2 regions of the Aliiglaciecola aliphaticivorans genome follow, and region 1 is predicted to be linked to the other one. Evidence: predicted binding sites of a transcription regulator. Region 1 holds the regulator's gene; the other holds the start of a gene.
The links. Region 1 encodes LexA, which represses DNA repair genes until DNA is damaged. Its sites were predicted from a motif close to TACTGTATNNNNATACAGTA; they were not measured.
Positions count from the first base shown of each region.

Region 2: imuA (translesion DNA synthesis-associated protein ImuA) is a predicted target of LexA. The motif match lies at 2,399-2,418, and genes of this name have one in related genera.

Region 1 covers NZ_BAAGTF010000018.1:62,651-70,906, forward strand. The annotation lists gene ACYVIL_RS09810 (cytochrome c oxidase subunit 3) at 1-628, opposite strand, end outside; gene ACYVIL_RS09815 (cytochrome c oxidase assembly protein) at 640-1,209, opposite strand; gene ctaD (cytochrome c oxidase subunit I) at 1,222-2,811, opposite strand; gene coxB (cytochrome c oxidase subunit II) at 2,823-3,977, opposite strand; gene lexA (transcriptional repressor LexA) at 4,462-5,085, opposite strand; gene plsB (glycerol-3-phosphate 1-O-acyltransferase PlsB) at 5,341-7,791, shown strand; gene ilvA (threonine ammonia-lyase, biosynthetic) at 7,919-8,256, opposite strand, start outside.
Region 2 covers NZ_BAAGTF010000004.1:9,657-17,912, forward strand. The annotation lists gene ACYVIL_RS02635 (error-prone DNA polymerase) at 1-176, opposite strand, end outside; gene ACYVIL_RS02640 (Y-family DNA polymerase) at 212-1,597, opposite strand; gene imuA (translesion DNA synthesis-associated protein ImuA) at 1,668-2,348, opposite strand; gene ACYVIL_RS02650 (EVE domain-containing protein) at 2,514-2,981, shown strand; gene ACYVIL_RS02655 (DUF885 domain-containing protein) at 3,027-4,784, opposite strand; gene ACYVIL_RS02660 (DUF1820 family protein) at 4,895-5,218, opposite strand; gene ACYVIL_RS02665 (TetR/AcrR family transcriptional regulator) at 5,358-5,927, opposite strand; gene slmA (nucleoid occlusion factor SlmA) at 6,823-7,413, opposite strand; gene coaBC (bifunctional phosphopantothenoylcysteine decarboxylase/phosphopantothenate--cysteine ligase CoaBC) at 7,458-8,256, opposite strand, start outside.

The sequences.
Region 1 (8,256 bases):
CAACTTGCAAGGTTAGAAAGAAACAACCAAGTAAAATTGTCACACCCAAAAATGCAATCAACTTGCCGCGTTGTTGCTTCTCCAGCGCCACATGAGCAAAATGACAAGTAACTGAAGATATTAACAATATTATGGTGTTGTACAGAGGTAAGCCCATCCAACCCATTGCAGTTGTCTCAACACCACCAGGGGTTTTAGTTAATGGCCATACAGCTTCAAAATTAGGCCATAACACTTCAGCTGTCATGGCATTGTTGCCCGCCCCGTCTAGCCAAGGCATAGCAATCATTCGAGCATAAAACAGCGCGCCAAAAAATGCCGCAAAAAACATCACCTCAGAGAAAATAAACCACGCCATACCTTGGCGGTAAGAGCGACCTAATTGAGCGCTGTACTTGCCGGCCATAGATTCATGGATCTGATTTCTGAACCAACCGACTAACATAACTAACAAAGTGGCTATGCCGGCAAGAAGCGTCCAGCCACCATAGCCACTTTCACCTTTGGTTTGTTCCACGACAAAATTGCCTGCACCAAACGCAATCAGAAATAAAGCTATCGCTCCAACAATGGGCCAAGGGCTTTGGTCTGGAACATAATATTTTTCATAAACTTGTTGTTGTGCCATTTTTATTCCTTTTATCCTTGATTCATTGCAACGCCTTCGGCACTTGCCGTTACGTCATACAAGGTATACTGAAGGGTGAAAAATTTAATATCTTTTGGTAACTGTGGATCAACGTAAAACTTCATAGGCATAATCGCTTCTTCACCAGCAGCCAAAGGCTGATTATTAAAGCAAAAGCACTCTGTTTTATTCATATACAAAGCTGCCGTTCCTGGTGAAACAGAGGGAACGGCTTGTGCCACATAGTCTTTGTGAGTGTTATTTTTAACGTAAAAATCTACCTGATTCATTTCACCCGGATAGACTTCGACCTTGCGGGTTTGCGCTTTGAACTCCCAAGGCATACCCGTGTTTGTGCGGGTAATAAACTCAATGGTTATCATCCGAGAGTGATCAACTTCAATTGATTCATATATCGCTGCGGTATCACTGGTTTTGCCATTAATGCCAGTAACTTGGCAAAACACTTCGTATAGCGGAACCAATGCAAAAGCGAAACCAAACATGCCAATCACCACAGCCACCAGCTTTAAGACCAGTTTACCGTTGTTAGATTGGCTGTTGTTTGAACCCTCAGTCATGATGAATCACACTTACTTAATCACTGGCGGTGTATCGAAGGTATGATAAGGCGCTGGAGAAGGGATCTCCCACTCCAAACCTTCTGCACCTTCCCAGACTTGGTCAGACACAGGCTCACCGTGTTTACGACATGCTTTTATCAGCAAGGCAAGGAAGATCAGTTGAGACAGTCCGAATGCAAATCCACCCAAGCTTATCCATTTGTTAAAGTCAGCAAATTGCAAAGCGTAATCTGGAATACGACGAGGCATACCAGCTAAACCAACAAAATGCATTGGGAAAAATAGTACATTGACGGAAATCAGCGAGCACCAAAAATGCCATTTAGCCAAAGTCACATCGAACATTTTGCCAGTCCATTTGGGTAGCCAGTAATACACCGCTGCCATGATGGAAAATATAGCGCCTGTCACTAATACATAGTGGAAATGAGCCACTACAAAATAGGTATCGTGATATTGGAAGTCCACTGGTGTAATCGCCAGCATTAAGCCAGATAGCCCCCCAATGGTAAACAATACAATAAATGCCAAAGCAAATAGCATAGGCACTTCAAATGAGAGTGAGCCTCGCCACATGGTTGCTACCCAGTTGAAGACTTTGACTCCAGTGGGTACCGATATCAACATAGTGGCAAACATAAAGAATAGTTCAGCACCGACCGGCATTCCCGTAGTGAACATATGGTGAGCCCAAACGATGAATGACAGCAAAGCGATGGAGGTTGTGGCATATACCATAGAGGCATAACCAAATAATTTTTTCCTTGAGAACGTCGGCACTATAGCTGAAATGATGCCGAATGCAGGAAGGATCATGATATACACTTCTGGATGCCCGAAGAACCAAAATATATGCTGGAACATCACGGGATCACCACCGCCAGCAGCATTGAAGAAGCTCGTTCCGAAAAATTTATCGGTTAACACCATGGTCACTGCACCAGCTAGAACTGGCATAACAGCAATTAACAGAAACGCGGTAATTAGCCATGTCCACACAAATAGTGGCATTTTCATCCACGTCATCCCTGGTGCGCGCATATTGAAAATAGTCACTATCACGTTAATCGCCCCCATGATGGAAGAGATCCCCATAATATGCACCGAAAATACGAACAAGGCTGTGGTGTCATTACTGTAAGTTGTAGAAAGAGGTGCATAGAAGGTCCAACCGAATGCTGGACCACCGCCTTCCATAAACAACGACGCCAGTAGTATGGTAAATGCCATTGGCAATATCCAGAAACTCCAGTTATTCATTCTCGGTAATGCCATATCCGGCGCACCAATCATCATGGGTACCAGCCAATTTGCTAACCCAGTGAATGCAGGCATAACCGCACCAAATACCATGATTAGGCCGTGCACTGTAGTCATTTGATTGAAGAAGTTCGGATCAACTATCTGCAAACCCGGCTGAAATAATTCAGCACGTATTACCATGGCCATCGCGCCGCCAGTTAAAAACATGATGAACGCGAACCACAGATAAAGGGTTCCGATATCTTTATGGTTTGTCGTAAATAACCAACGCTTTATGCCACTAGGAGCATGATGGTGATGGTCGTCATGATCGAGTTCGGTTGTCGCTGTGCTCATAACTGCTCCCCTTATTGACCTGTCATTACGGCGTTAATATCTTTGGCTTGGACCATGTCGCCGGTATCGTTACCCCAAGCATTACGTTCATAAGTAATAACTGCAGCCAGTTCACTCATGGTTAATTGTTTTCCAAAGGCTTGCATGGCAGTCCCCGTTTTACCGTTTACAACGATATCGATGTGAGCCGCCATATCATTGAGAACCATGTCACTGCCGACCAAAGCGGGAAATACGCCGGGTAAACCTTGCCCATTTGGTTGGTGACAAGCAGCACATGCACGCATGTAAACCTGTTCACCATTGCTCATCAATTCTTCCATGCTCATATTCATGGCGAGCAATCGTTGCTCTTCTTCTTTTGCTTTGCGCTGCACTTCTTCTTGAGCGTTTATCCATTGTTCATATTCGGCAGGTTCTTTGGCGATAACAACAATGGGCATAAAGCCGTGATCTTTTCCACATAGCTCGGCACATTGACCGCGATACACACCTGGTTCAATGACGTTTGCCCAAGCTTCATTAATAAATCCAGGGTTTGCATCTTTTTTAACCGCAAAGTCAGGAACCCACCATGAATGAATGACGTCATCGGAGGTCACAAGAAAACGGACTTTTTTACCCGTTGGAATAACTAAAGGACGATCAACTTCCAGGAGGTAGTTGTGGCCTTTTTCAAATTTGTTATTGATCTGTTCTTGTTGAGTGGCCATCACGGAGTAATATTCAACATCGTTCTCCATGTATTTATAATGCCACTTCCATTGGGAACCCGTCACCAGAACAGTGACGTCTGAATTTTCAGGATCTTCCATTGCGATCAATGTTTTAGCTGCTGGAAATGCCATTACCACGAGAATAATGAAAGGGATTATTGTCCATGCAATTTCCACTTTGACACTTTCATGAAAATTAGCAGGTTGTGCGCCTCTGGATTTACGATGGAAAATCATACTCCAAAACATCACACCGAATACCAACACTGCAATTACGACACAAATGAAAAACATCAGCATATGCAAGTCATAAACTTGACCACTAATTTCTGTCGCGCCTTTGCGTAAATTTAATTGATACTGATCAGCAGTCGAAGTCGATTCTGCGGACACTGTAAATGCAATTAGACTGGTCAGTATTACCAATATGCTGGACCATATCTTTTTCACTCAACACCTCCTGATGATGTAAGCCTTTTCCAAAGGAGCAAAGCAGAGTAATAAACCGCAAAAGACTCTAACATGGTAAATGACTTGAAAGCTTAATGTTACACAACTGTAAAAACTAGTATAAGAATTACTCAACTAAAGTCTGACGTCTAGTGTTTTTTGTTAAAATTTTAATCAACCGGTTGATTTTCAATCAAAATAGAGGGAAAAGTTATCTTTTATATCAATTTGAAATAGATACACTGAATATGGAATTTGAACTGGTAATTTTTGTCTTTAAAACGAAAAATTCCTAACTGAAGCGGTTCCCAAGCTCCATGATATGAAATAAGTAAACGAAATTTTGTTGAGAAAAGTGAATTTATTGAAGGGGAGAAAATAGATAATTAACAATTTAAATTTTTTAAATAACCAAATACAAGTCATTAAAAAGGTGACTAGATAAGTCACCTTTTTGGAATTATTCAACTTTAGACAATTTGGTTTACATCCAATCAGCGTTACGAATAACCCCCACGGCAATACCTTCAATGTTGAAAGGTTGAGAGGCTAAATCCACTTTAATAGGATTAAAATCATCATTTTCAGCATGTAGGATGACTTCCCTTCCACGCTTTTCAAGACGCTTAACCGTAACGTCTTCATCTACTCTCGCCACAACAACCTGACCATTATGAACATCTGTAGTGCGATGAACAGCTAGCAAATCGCCATCCAAGATACCGATATCTTTCATACTCATGCCGCTAACTCGCAGCAAAAAGTCTGCGCTAGGTTTAAATAAGTCCGGATCAACTTTGTAGTGACACTCAACATGCTCTTCGGCCAAAATAGGTTCGCCCGCAGCCACACGCCCAATTAAAGGTAAACCGGCTTCTTCCAATTCATCTTCCAAAGGAACATTCAGTTTAATTCCTCTTGAGGTACCGGGAAGAATCTCAATGACACCTTTGCGGGCCAGTGCCTTAAGATGCTCTTCAGCCGCATTAGCCGATTTAAATCCCAATTGACGCGCAATTTCAGCACGCGTAGGCGGCATTCCCGTTGCTAGCATGGTTGTTTTTATTAATTCAAGAATTTCGCTTTGTCGTGGTGTTAGTGGACGCATAAACAGCCTGTTTTTCTATACAGTTTAACTGTTAGTATATACAGTTGCGAAGATAACACAAATTTTGTTTTTCATTTATTGCTGAATTATCAAAAACCTATTCAGCTAATTAGGGTGACTTTACATGCCGTAACAATATAAAATGGTTGTTCAACTTAATAGACGTTAGTCTGCGCATTTTAGTATGCAAACATGAATAGAGTTGTACTCTTCATGCTATGCTTTTAACGATTTCGAAACCTCAAGGTGTTAAATATGGATTGGCTGCATAATTTGCTGCTTTCGATTTTTGCTTTTCCCGTGAAATGGCTAGTTAAAGTCAATAGTATTCCCACTGACATTGAAACTGAGTTAGGAATAGATAAAAGCAAACCTATTGTATATTTGCTTAGAACCCACTCGATTACCGATCAACTTGCCCTAAAAATGTCTACCAAGAAGGTTGATTTGCCCAACCCGACCAAGAAAATCGTTATTGGCGGAGAAGAACACAGTGCCAGCGTTTTCCTAGAACAACCTCAATCCGTCATAGGTAGAACCATTAAAGGGACTAAAATTGCGGCAGATTTAACCCATCTATTTCAGCTCCACAAAGACAATACAGATCTAGATTTGCAAATCGTCCCAGTCACGGTTTTTTGGGGACGTGCTCCTGGCAGAAAATCTAACGGTTTAGCCGATCTCCTTGCAGACAAAGCATCGCCAAGTTGGTTACGAAAGTTTTTTATAGTGCTGTTTTTAGGCCGTGATAATTTTGTTTCTTATAGTAAAGCCGTATCTTCAAGGGATATGACCAAACTCCCTGGCACTGAAGCTGAAATCGCACACAAATTAATTCGCTTGGCAGGCACGCATTTTCACCGAAAAAGACAGGCATTTAACGGTCCAATGCTGTTAGAAAAGCAAGAATTATATAATTCAATTCTTGGTTCAGTGACGGTCATCAATGCCATCAATGAAGAGTCTAGACAAAAGAAAATACCTTTGTCCAAAGCCAAGGCCAATGCAAAATCTTACATCAACGAAATTGCCGCGGACTACCGTGAAGGGTTGATCCGTTTCGGCGATCGGGTGCTAACGCGGATCTGGAATAAAATATACGATGGAATCGAAGTAGGTCACGCGGATAAAGTCAGAAAGCTCGCTCAAAATGGTCATGAAATCATATACGTTCCCTGCCATCGCAGCCATATGGACTACTTACTGTTAACTTACGCAATTTATCACCAAGGCTTGGTTACTCCGCATATCGCTGCTGGAATTAATTTAAACTTTTGGCCTGTTGGCGGCATTTTCCGGCGCGGTGGCGCATTTTTCCTACGCCGCAGTTTTGCTGGTAACAAACTCTATATAAGCGTATTTCGTGAATACTTAGAACTGTTATTTAACAAAGGCTATTCCGTTAAATATTATGCTGAAGGCGGACGAAGCCGCACGGGACGACTGTTACCTCCGAAAACCGGAATGTTAGCAATGACCTTGCAGGCCATGATTAAAGGGGTAAATCGCCCAGTGAGCATAGTGCCTGTGTATATAGGTTATGAACACGTAATGGAAGTGGGCAGTTACCTTAGTGAGTTAAAAGGCAATACTAAGAAGAAAGAATCGATATTTGGTTTATTTTCTGTCGTCAGAAAGCTGAAAAACTATGGCCACGGATTTCTCAATTTTGGCGAACCTATCCAGCTTAATAATTTCCTCGATGAGCAGGTACCCGATTGGCGTGACGCACAAAACAGTGAAGTTGATAAAAAACCAAGTTGGCTCACTCCCACAGTAAATATCCTTGCCAACCAAGTCATGGTGCGAATTAATCAGACAGCGGCGATAAGTGGTATGTCATTGTGTGCATTGTGTTTACTTTCTGCTAAGAAAAACGCCATGGGGCAATTGGAATTAGAGCAGGCTGTTGATGATTATATTCATTTACTAAAATTATCGCCGTACAGTGAACTGGTGAGCCTGCCGGATAAGAATGGCCATGAAATTGTAGAACAAACCCTAAAACTGGGGAAAATGAATGTCTCGGAAGATAGCTTTGGCAAGATTATCTCTCTAGAACAACGTAATGCCGTAATGCTAACTTATTATCGCAATAATATTTTGCACTTGTTCGCCATCCCTGGGTTAATTGCCGCCATCGTGTTTGCCCACAATGGGTTAGGTAAAACCAAACTGCTTGATCTTATTATGCGCCTTTATCCGATGTTGCAGCGAGAGTGGTTTTTGTATATGTCGCCTGAACAAGCAAAAGAATATGTGGAAGGGCTAATTGATAGCATGTTAGAAATGGGCATGATTGTCACAATAGGGCGTAAATTAGCCCCCGCCGAGCCGACAGCGAATTCATTTTATTCATTATGGTTACTCAATCGTTGTATTCAAGAAACCTTGCAACGTTATGCCCTAGTATTGTCTTTGTTAGCAAAAGAAAAGAAAATGAGTCGCAGCGCTTTAGAACGGCAAAGTGCCAAGTTTGCAGAACGCTTAGCCGCTTTGCACGGTATCAGTTCGCCGGAGTTTTTCGATAAAAATGTATTGGCAAGCTTCGTGAATGCACTACGGGAAAATCAGCTTCTCGCGGACAGTGAAGATGGTCAATTGCAACATTCAGAAACAAGCGAGACCTTGCGCCAAGATATCATTGCATTAATCGCACCTGAAATTGCACAGCGTTTGGAAAAGCTCTACGCACTGCAAAACTAATCGCATAAGCAAAAATAAAAAGGCCTGAGTCCGATACAATATCGAAATCAGGCCTTGGTTACCCCTTAGCAATGAGCCCAACTAAATGGGGTCACTTCATTAAGGAGCCATTTGCATTTTTTGGCAACTATTTAGCTAAATCAGATAAAAAGAATTGATAAGCTGGATTGCTTGTTTGTTCGTCATATTGATAGCCAAGTTTATCTAGATGCTGATCGAAGTCGACTCTCCCTTGATCAGGTAAATCAAACCCAGCAAGCACTAAACCTTCGGCAGCACCATGATTCCGATAATGGAATAGCGTGATATTCCATGACTCACCAAGAGTATTTAAGAACTTCATCAAAGCTCCGGGGTATTCCGGAAACTCAAAGGAAAAGATGCGCTCATTGAGTAACGTAGGTGGACGTCCACCCACCATGTAACGCACATGCAGCTTAGCCATTTCATTTTCAGACAAATCAA
Region 2 (8,256 bases), on a different contig from region 1:
AGTTGATGATCTTTTATTTCGGTGTAAGCCCTTACTACTCCCGCAACTGAGCATTCATCAGTAATTGCAATGGCTTCGTAGCCTAAAAAATGGGCTTGTTGAACTAGCTCTTGAGGATGTGAAGTACCATGTAAAAAGCTAAAATTAGATTGGCAGAATAACTCAGCGTAGGCCATAGGTTGCTCTCGAATTAATCTTCTTCACTCACAGCTTAGCTAAAAAAACCATGGGCAAACCACAGGCTTTTAGTGGTGCGATATATCCATAGCCACTGGCCATGTTGATTACGAGCGATGAAATAATCGCGGGTGATTTGTTGGTTGTCCCACCATCCGGTACTTATGCGCTCTGGGCCATGTATGATAGATACTTTTTCCGTTAATGGCTGAGGAGTTTGTAGCATAAAGCTAGGTCGTAATGGATAGGTTGAAATCGACTTTGATGTTACCTCTAGGTGTGGTGGTACATATTTATTCACTTTCTCGGGACGAAAGTCGTCATCTAATACCACCTGCGAAATCGCTTCCTCTCCTAGTTTGGCCTGGAGTAATGAAATTAACTGTAAATAGGTGAGAGTACCTTTACTGGCACTAAATAAATCAGCTTTATCGGGACTACGTAATTGGGTGTCAGGAGCACTTAGCTCCAGGGCAAATATGGGAGCCTGTAAAACCAAGTTGTCTAATTTTAAGGTGCTGAGATTCGTCCATTTGTCGGCGAGATACTCTCCTTGGGCTGATCCTACTTCTAGTGTCAGTGTTCTATTATCCCTTTGATATAATGTAAAAATAATTTTTTGAGTAAGTAAATCGCGGATTTTTAAAAACTGTTCTAATGCTGCTAACAACTGTCTCATTGGCGATAGCAGAGTGTCTGTGTGACTTATTTCGTAGAGTAGCTCTAGATAACGTTGAAACTTCGATTGGGGGTGATAAAAATTCACTGAATGGTGAAATTCACCACTTAGCCTACCCAAGTATGTTACTAAATCTATGTTAAACCGTTTGGCGACATCTTTTAGGGGCAACGCCATCAAATCTGCAAGATTATGGATACCCACTCGGGCTAATTTGCTAACGGTTTTCTTATCTAGCTCAGAGTCCGTTAGTTGTCGTATACCAATTTGATGTTGCAGCATAGGCAGATGATCACTGATCTGATTCCATGCTGTACGGGCGAGGATCCTCGCTGCATAAGGGGATTGTCCGCTGGCGTAATAATAGGTTACCTGAAAGTCTTTCAGTTGGTTCTTAATAACCCGCCAGTAACCATTTAGCCCATTATATAGCATCAGCATATTGTGGATCCGTAACAACAGACCATTCGGTGGAAAAAGACTGATATCTGAGGTCACTAAGTACAAATGTTCGGCTATCTCAACTAATTTTTTTTGTTCAACATCTCTTTTATAAGGCAATACCTGTAAATGTTGATCTAGTGCGGCGGCAGTCCCCAATCCCATTCCCATGCGGATACCTGCATCAATAGCAGCTTGATTTAACTGCAATACGCAATTTGACTGATGATGCAATATAACTAATGCATGCTGAGTACTCATTTGCGGATTAGTGCCTTCAGCAGACGGTTCCTGAGACAAGGAGATCCCATGACATAGGCTGTCCAACTGCAAATGCGGAAAGTGTAAATATAACCAAAGGGGCTGCATACTAACTGACTTTCGCCCGCGGGAATGACAGCACATTACTGGCGCGTTGACTGAGGGCCAATTCGGGCCAAGTGTGAGTCATATTGATATTGAAGGGCTGGGCTGGCCAACCGCCCTTACGTTTGGTTATTTGTACTGCAACTCCCTGTTCATGGGCATTGAGTTTCATTGCTAAGCTGACAGGCAATGATAAGCTTACTTGTCGATTTTGCCGCAGCACAAAATGCAAAGCGTCACCTTGTTCTGCAGCCAGTTGCAAACGTTTGGTTTGGGCTATTTCAAGCTGTTGATGCCACATTAGCACACTATGACAGCAGCCGCTTTTAAGGCACTGTTCGGCGCTCCAAAGGGCGTGCTCTGCAGAATTAGGTTGTACAATTAACACTTGCTCAAGGCTGAGCCCAAATTGCGCTAACATTTCACCGTTAATTTGCATTGGGGCTGCAATAAATACCAACAAGCGTTTGTGTTGCTGACGATATCGTAAAGCAGGCAATAGCAAGCGTAACTCGCCAATCCCTATGGGAGTATGGATATCAATCATTCCCGATTGTGGGAAACCACCTTGAAGTGCATCATCAAGTTCAACATAACCGGTACTATTAGAGGTTAGGCAGTGCTCTTGTTGATTACCTTGCCAGACTAAGCGTTTATTTTTTAAGTGTTCCAATAGTGTATTCATAAATAACCTAAACTCCGGATAATTCGCGCCGAATAAATGAGCACATAATATACTGTATTTATATACAGTATATTGATCAATTTCAGAGATGCAAGTTTTGCGGTAACTTGAGAGAATAGTTAGTATGATGAACCCCGGTAATACCGAAAAGCATAAAGGTAGATTATGAATTATTGGTTATTTAAGAGTGAGCCGGACGCATTTAGCATCGATGATTTAGCGAATAAACCTAATCAAACAGAGCATTGGGATGGTATTCGAAATTATCAGGCGCGTAATTTTTTACGGGATAAAGTGCAACTCGGTGATCAGGTATTCATATATCACTCTAGCTGTAAAAACGTTGGAATCGCAGGTTTAGCTGAAGTGGTAAAAGAGGCTTATCCCGATCATACCCAGTTTGATCCAGAGTCAAAATATTATGATCCCAAATCAGATCCTGAAAATCCCAGATGGTATATGGTCGATGTTAAATTCGTCAAAAAATTCAAACATGTACTGAGTTTAAAAAGCATAAAAGCAATGCCGCAAATACAACAGATTGGTCTGGTCAAAAAAGGCCATCGCTTGTCTATTATGCCAGTGGATCCAGAGGAATTTGCTTATTTGCTTAAAGAGTGTAACGAGCTTTAATCCAAAATTGATTGCAGAGCATTGAAGCTCTGCATATTTTGCTATTTATAATGCTTTTTGTTGTTCAATAAATAGAGCGATATTTTCTCTAAGGACTGACAATGGAATAGAGCCATATTCCAACACCGCATCATGAAAAGCGCGTAAATCAAACTTATCCCCAAGGGCTTCTTCTGCTTCAGCTCGTAACTTTTTAATCTCCAACTCGCCAATTTTATAGGCTAGGGCCTGTGCCGGCCAAGAGATATAACGATCGATTTCCGTGGTCACATTGTGCTCTGACAATGCTGTATTTTCCAGCATATAGTCCAAAGCCTGCTGTCGTGTCCAACCCTTCATGTGCATCCCAGTATCAACCACTAAACGACACGCGCGCCAAATTTCATAACTTAAGCGTCCAAATTCTTCATAAGGAGTTTGATAAATACCCACTTCTTTACCCAAAAACTCAGAATACAAACCCCAGCCTTCGCCAAATGCAGAAATATAGGTGTAACGGCGTACATTGGGTAAGTTCTGCATCTCTGACGCGAGTGAAATTTGTAAATGGTGGCCGGGAACCGCTTCATGCATTGTTAAGGCGGGAATCGCATATAAAGGTCGTTTATCTAATGCGTAGGTGTTTACCCAATAATAACCTGGCTCATCATCACGCCTAGGTGAAACATACCTACCTGTGGTGTATTTCGGTGCAATGGCATCGGGAACCGGTGCAACACCGTAAGGTGTGCGAGGGAGTTTGTAAAACAGCTTGGGTAACTTTGCATCCATGCGTTTAGCTACATAAGACGCGTACTTCAACAATTCTTCAGGAGTTTTAGCGTAAAATTGCGGATCTGTACGTAAGAATTCAATAAACTCATTGATACTCCCATGAAAGTCTAGCTCATCAACAATGTCCTGCATTTGAGCGCGTATGCGCGCCACCTCGGTTAGCCCTAGCTGGTGGATATCATCCACTGAAAGATCTGTGGTGGTATAGTATTGGGCACGATTTTGATACATCTGTTCGCCGTTAGGCCAGGTTTTAGAAGCAACATCTGATTTAGCATTAGGAATATAATCGGTGACCAAAAAGTCGTAAAAGCTTTGATAAGCGCCCATCACATCTCGTTTGATAACTTCCTTGGCTTCTATTATTAATGCTCGCTTCTGAGCTTCAGTGGCATTGCTATCATCGATTTTTAAGAATGGACTATAAAAAGTATTATCTTCAACTTTCCCACTGAAAAAACTTTCAACAGACTTTTCAAAACCTAGCATAACCGCTTTAGGTTGCACCATTCCCACTTCCATTCCTTTTTTCATCCACGCAATTTGCTGGGCGAAATAAGCTGGGATTTGACCAAGCCTTGAGAGGTAATTTTGATAGTCCTTCACATTAGCAAATCGACTCGAGCGTGGAAGTCCAGCCATTGCACTATGAAACCCATACTCTGAGGTTAGCGGAACATAATGTGCTTTGAAGTGATATTCATCGACATAATTTTGTATCCGATAACGTTGCATCAGCAGGTTAATTTGATCTGTTCGCGGTAACTGTTCTTGGTTTATGTTATCTAGTTTATGTAAGAAACTTTCGAACTGATCATTTTGCCTGGCGAGCCCTTCAGGGGAAATGTCGGCAAGTTGATCATCGAAGTCATGTACGCCTTGAGAGCTTGCATAAACAGGAGATATGGAGAGTTCGTATTGCCAAATATTGTCCATTAATTTGGTCAATTTTTGTTGTTCGGATGCCGTTGCTGGAAGGCATAAAAACAGCAAGAAAAATATCGTCATTCTGCTCAACGGGATATGCATTTTGGATTCTTTCCTATTTATTTGGGCAACGCCCACAACTATAACGTTTCTAACACAAATTGTACTGAAACTATCAATTTACAGCTTACTGTATGGGGTACAGAAAAGTACTAATTTTTAGGAGTATAAATGGGACTAGGAAAGGCCGTTACTTTATCTGATAGTTCAGTAATCTTTGCCGTGCCTTGTTTCTTCACTTCATCAATTCTTAACACACTGTGCATTGGAATATAGGTGTGCTTTACATCGGCAAATTCAGTTTTTAACTTTTCATGACTTGGATCTAATACCAGTGTTGTATGGGTATCCCAGACAAAATCGCCAATCTCCACAAAACCAAACATACTGCCCTGACTGACTTCTCGTACGTAAACTTCATAACGTTCACCATTACTAACAAACTGTACACGAAATAAAGGATTTTTGGCTGTCATATTACTCACTTTAAGATGTTAAAACCGGCCTGAATTCTAACGATAACTGAGACAATCGCCAAGTGAAATCCGCCCCCTAATCACAAAACTATTAAGGTTCTTACGGATTAATCCAATAAGTCAGCCAGACAGACACTCATTAAGGTTTTAGGGGGCCCAAAATAGCTTGTGTTGCTAGCATGAGTTCATCTGTGTCACCGGCTAGAATTCCGTTAACTGCAAACCCTTGCACGTAGCTGCATAGTTGCAATCCGGTAGACTCAATGTTGATATCTTGTCTAATCTCGCCGAGCTTTTGAGCTTTTTCCAAGCATCCAATAAAATCAATCTGTAAGCGATCTAGATAATGCCTGCCAATATCTCGAATTTTTAAATCATCAAATCCCAACTCGGTGATAATGTTGATTAACAAGCAACCTCGACCTTTAACCAAATCGATGTAATCTGTAAAAAAACCATGAATAGAGAGCATGCCTTGATTGTGCTCTAAGTGTGAAATGGCTTTTGCCAAATGTTGCTCTTGATAATGGGCAAGTACGATGTATAAGAACTGCTGTTTAGAACCAAATTCAATATAAAACCCACGACGATTGAAATCGGTTCTAGCGATAATTTCATCCATAGCCGCACCGTGATAACCATGTTCCAAGAACACAGCAATTGCTTGCTCAAGCACTTCTTCTACATTGTATAAGGCCTTGCGGGGCATATTAATTTGCTCAAATAATAAAGAACAGGTGTTCTTTATAGACTAGCTGAGAAATTATTAGTGTCAAGGAATCTTCTTATGGGAACGTAAACAGATAAACCGTAGCAGGGACTTTAGTCCCTGAGGTCTATTTGAATTGCGCTAGCATCAATACCAGCCTACAAGGTAATTTGTAGCAGGGACTTGAGTCCCTGAAATCCATTTGAATTACGCTGGCATCAATACCAGCTTACAAGGTAATTTGTAGCAGGGACTTGAGTCCCTGAAATCTATTTAAATTACGCTAGCATCAATACCAGCTTACAAGGTAATTTGTTGCAGGGACTTTAGTCCCTGAGGTCTATTTGAATTACGCTAGCATCAATACCAGCCTACAAGGTAATTTGTAGCAGGGACTTGAGTCCCTGAGGTCTATTTGAATTGCGCTGGCATCAATACCAGCCTACAAGGTAATTTGTAGCAGGGACTTTAGTCCCTGAAATCTATTTGAATTACGCTGGCATCAATACCAGCTTACAATATAATTTGTAGCAGGGACTTTAGTCCCTGAGGTCTATTTGAATTGCGCTGGCATCAATACCAGCCTACAAGGTAATTTGTAGCAGGGACTTGAGTCCCTGAAATCCATTTGAATTACGCTGGCATCAATACCAGCTTACAAGGTAATTTGTAGCAGGGACTTTAGTCCCTGAAATCTATTTAAATTACGCTAGCATCAATACCAGCTTACAAGGTAATTTGTTGCAGGGACTTTAGTCCCTGAGGTCTATTTAAATTGCGCTGGCACCAAAACCAGCCTACAAGATAATTTGTAGCAAGGACTTTAGTCCCTGAGGTCTATTTGAATTACGCTGGAATAGATACCAACAGAAATAACAAAATTATTGAAACGAACCTATGAAAAAAACTGCTTGTTAATGAACTGCCAGGTCTCTTTAAAATCTTCGGTGGGGCGACGTTTGAAATCACTACGAATAAATAAATTAATACGGCCGTCGGTATAGCAAATCAGCATATTTGCAATTACAGCTTCATCCGCAGGTAAAGATTTACCTTCGCGGAGTTTACGCTCTCTCAAAACCTGTTTGATTTGGGTTTCAAGCCGCTCAAAAATTTGTGCAATTCTACTGCGTAAACGTTCTTGTTCACCCATTAAGGCATCGCCATTTAAAATTCGGGTAATACCTGGATTTTTTTCTGAGAATCCTAAAATTAAATGAATAATAAGCTGAATACGCACTGCACTGTCTTTTTCTTCATTAATGATTTTATTAATGCGAGAAAATAACGTTTCTTCAATAAATTCAATCAAACCTTCAAACATCCGCGCTTTACTGGGAAAATGACGGTATAAAGCAGCCTCTGAAACGCCCACTTCTGTTGCCAACTTAGCCGTCGTAATGCGCTGTCCAGGATTACTTTCTAGCATACTTGCCAGACACTGCAAAATTTGCGCTCTGCGGTTTGGACGTTTATTCGCGGGCATCAATATGTCTCCCTGTCTGTAGGACTATATTATTATTTTTAGAATTATTGTGTTGCATGTTTATCTTTATATCTTTCGGATACTAATTGCATCAATTTAAAAGCAAGTTGTCTTTTATCGGCAACTTCTAGAGATTTTTCACCCTCTTTCCAAAAAACAGTCAAAGCATTTTGTTCGCTGTTAAATCCAATGTCGCTATTTGATACATCATTGGCGGCAATCATATCGAGCTGCTTACGCTGTAATTTATCTTTTGCATAACGACTAACGTCTTGCGTTTCGGCAGCAAAGCCGACAGTGAACACTGACCGTTGTTGTTTTGCGACATCTGCAAGAATATCAGGGTTTTTAGTAAAAGTAAGGGTTAACTCTTGATTGTTCTTCTTGATTTTTTGATTTACTGCTTGTGAAGGACGATAGTCAGCGACGGCCGCACAACCAATAAAAATATCCGCGCCCTGTATATTGCCCATTACTGCGTCATGCATCTGTAGCGCGCTTTCAACCTTAACTAGGGTTGCTTGATCAGGAGCCGTTATATTGACTGGACCACTAACCAAAGTCACTTTAGCGCCCATTGCTATTGCCGCATTTGCAAGTGCATAACCCATTTTTCCAGAACTATGATTACTAATATAGCGAACAGGATCTATCGCTTCTCGAGTAGGCCCTGCGGTAATCACCATTTTTTTACCCGCTAAAAGTTGAAGAGGTTTGGGTTGGGTGATTATTTCAGCCAAGTATTGCGGTTCGGGCATACGACCTTGCCCAACATCTCCACAAGCTTGTTCACCAGAGTCGGGGGGAATTATAGTGATACCGCGCTTAGCTAAAATAGCAAGG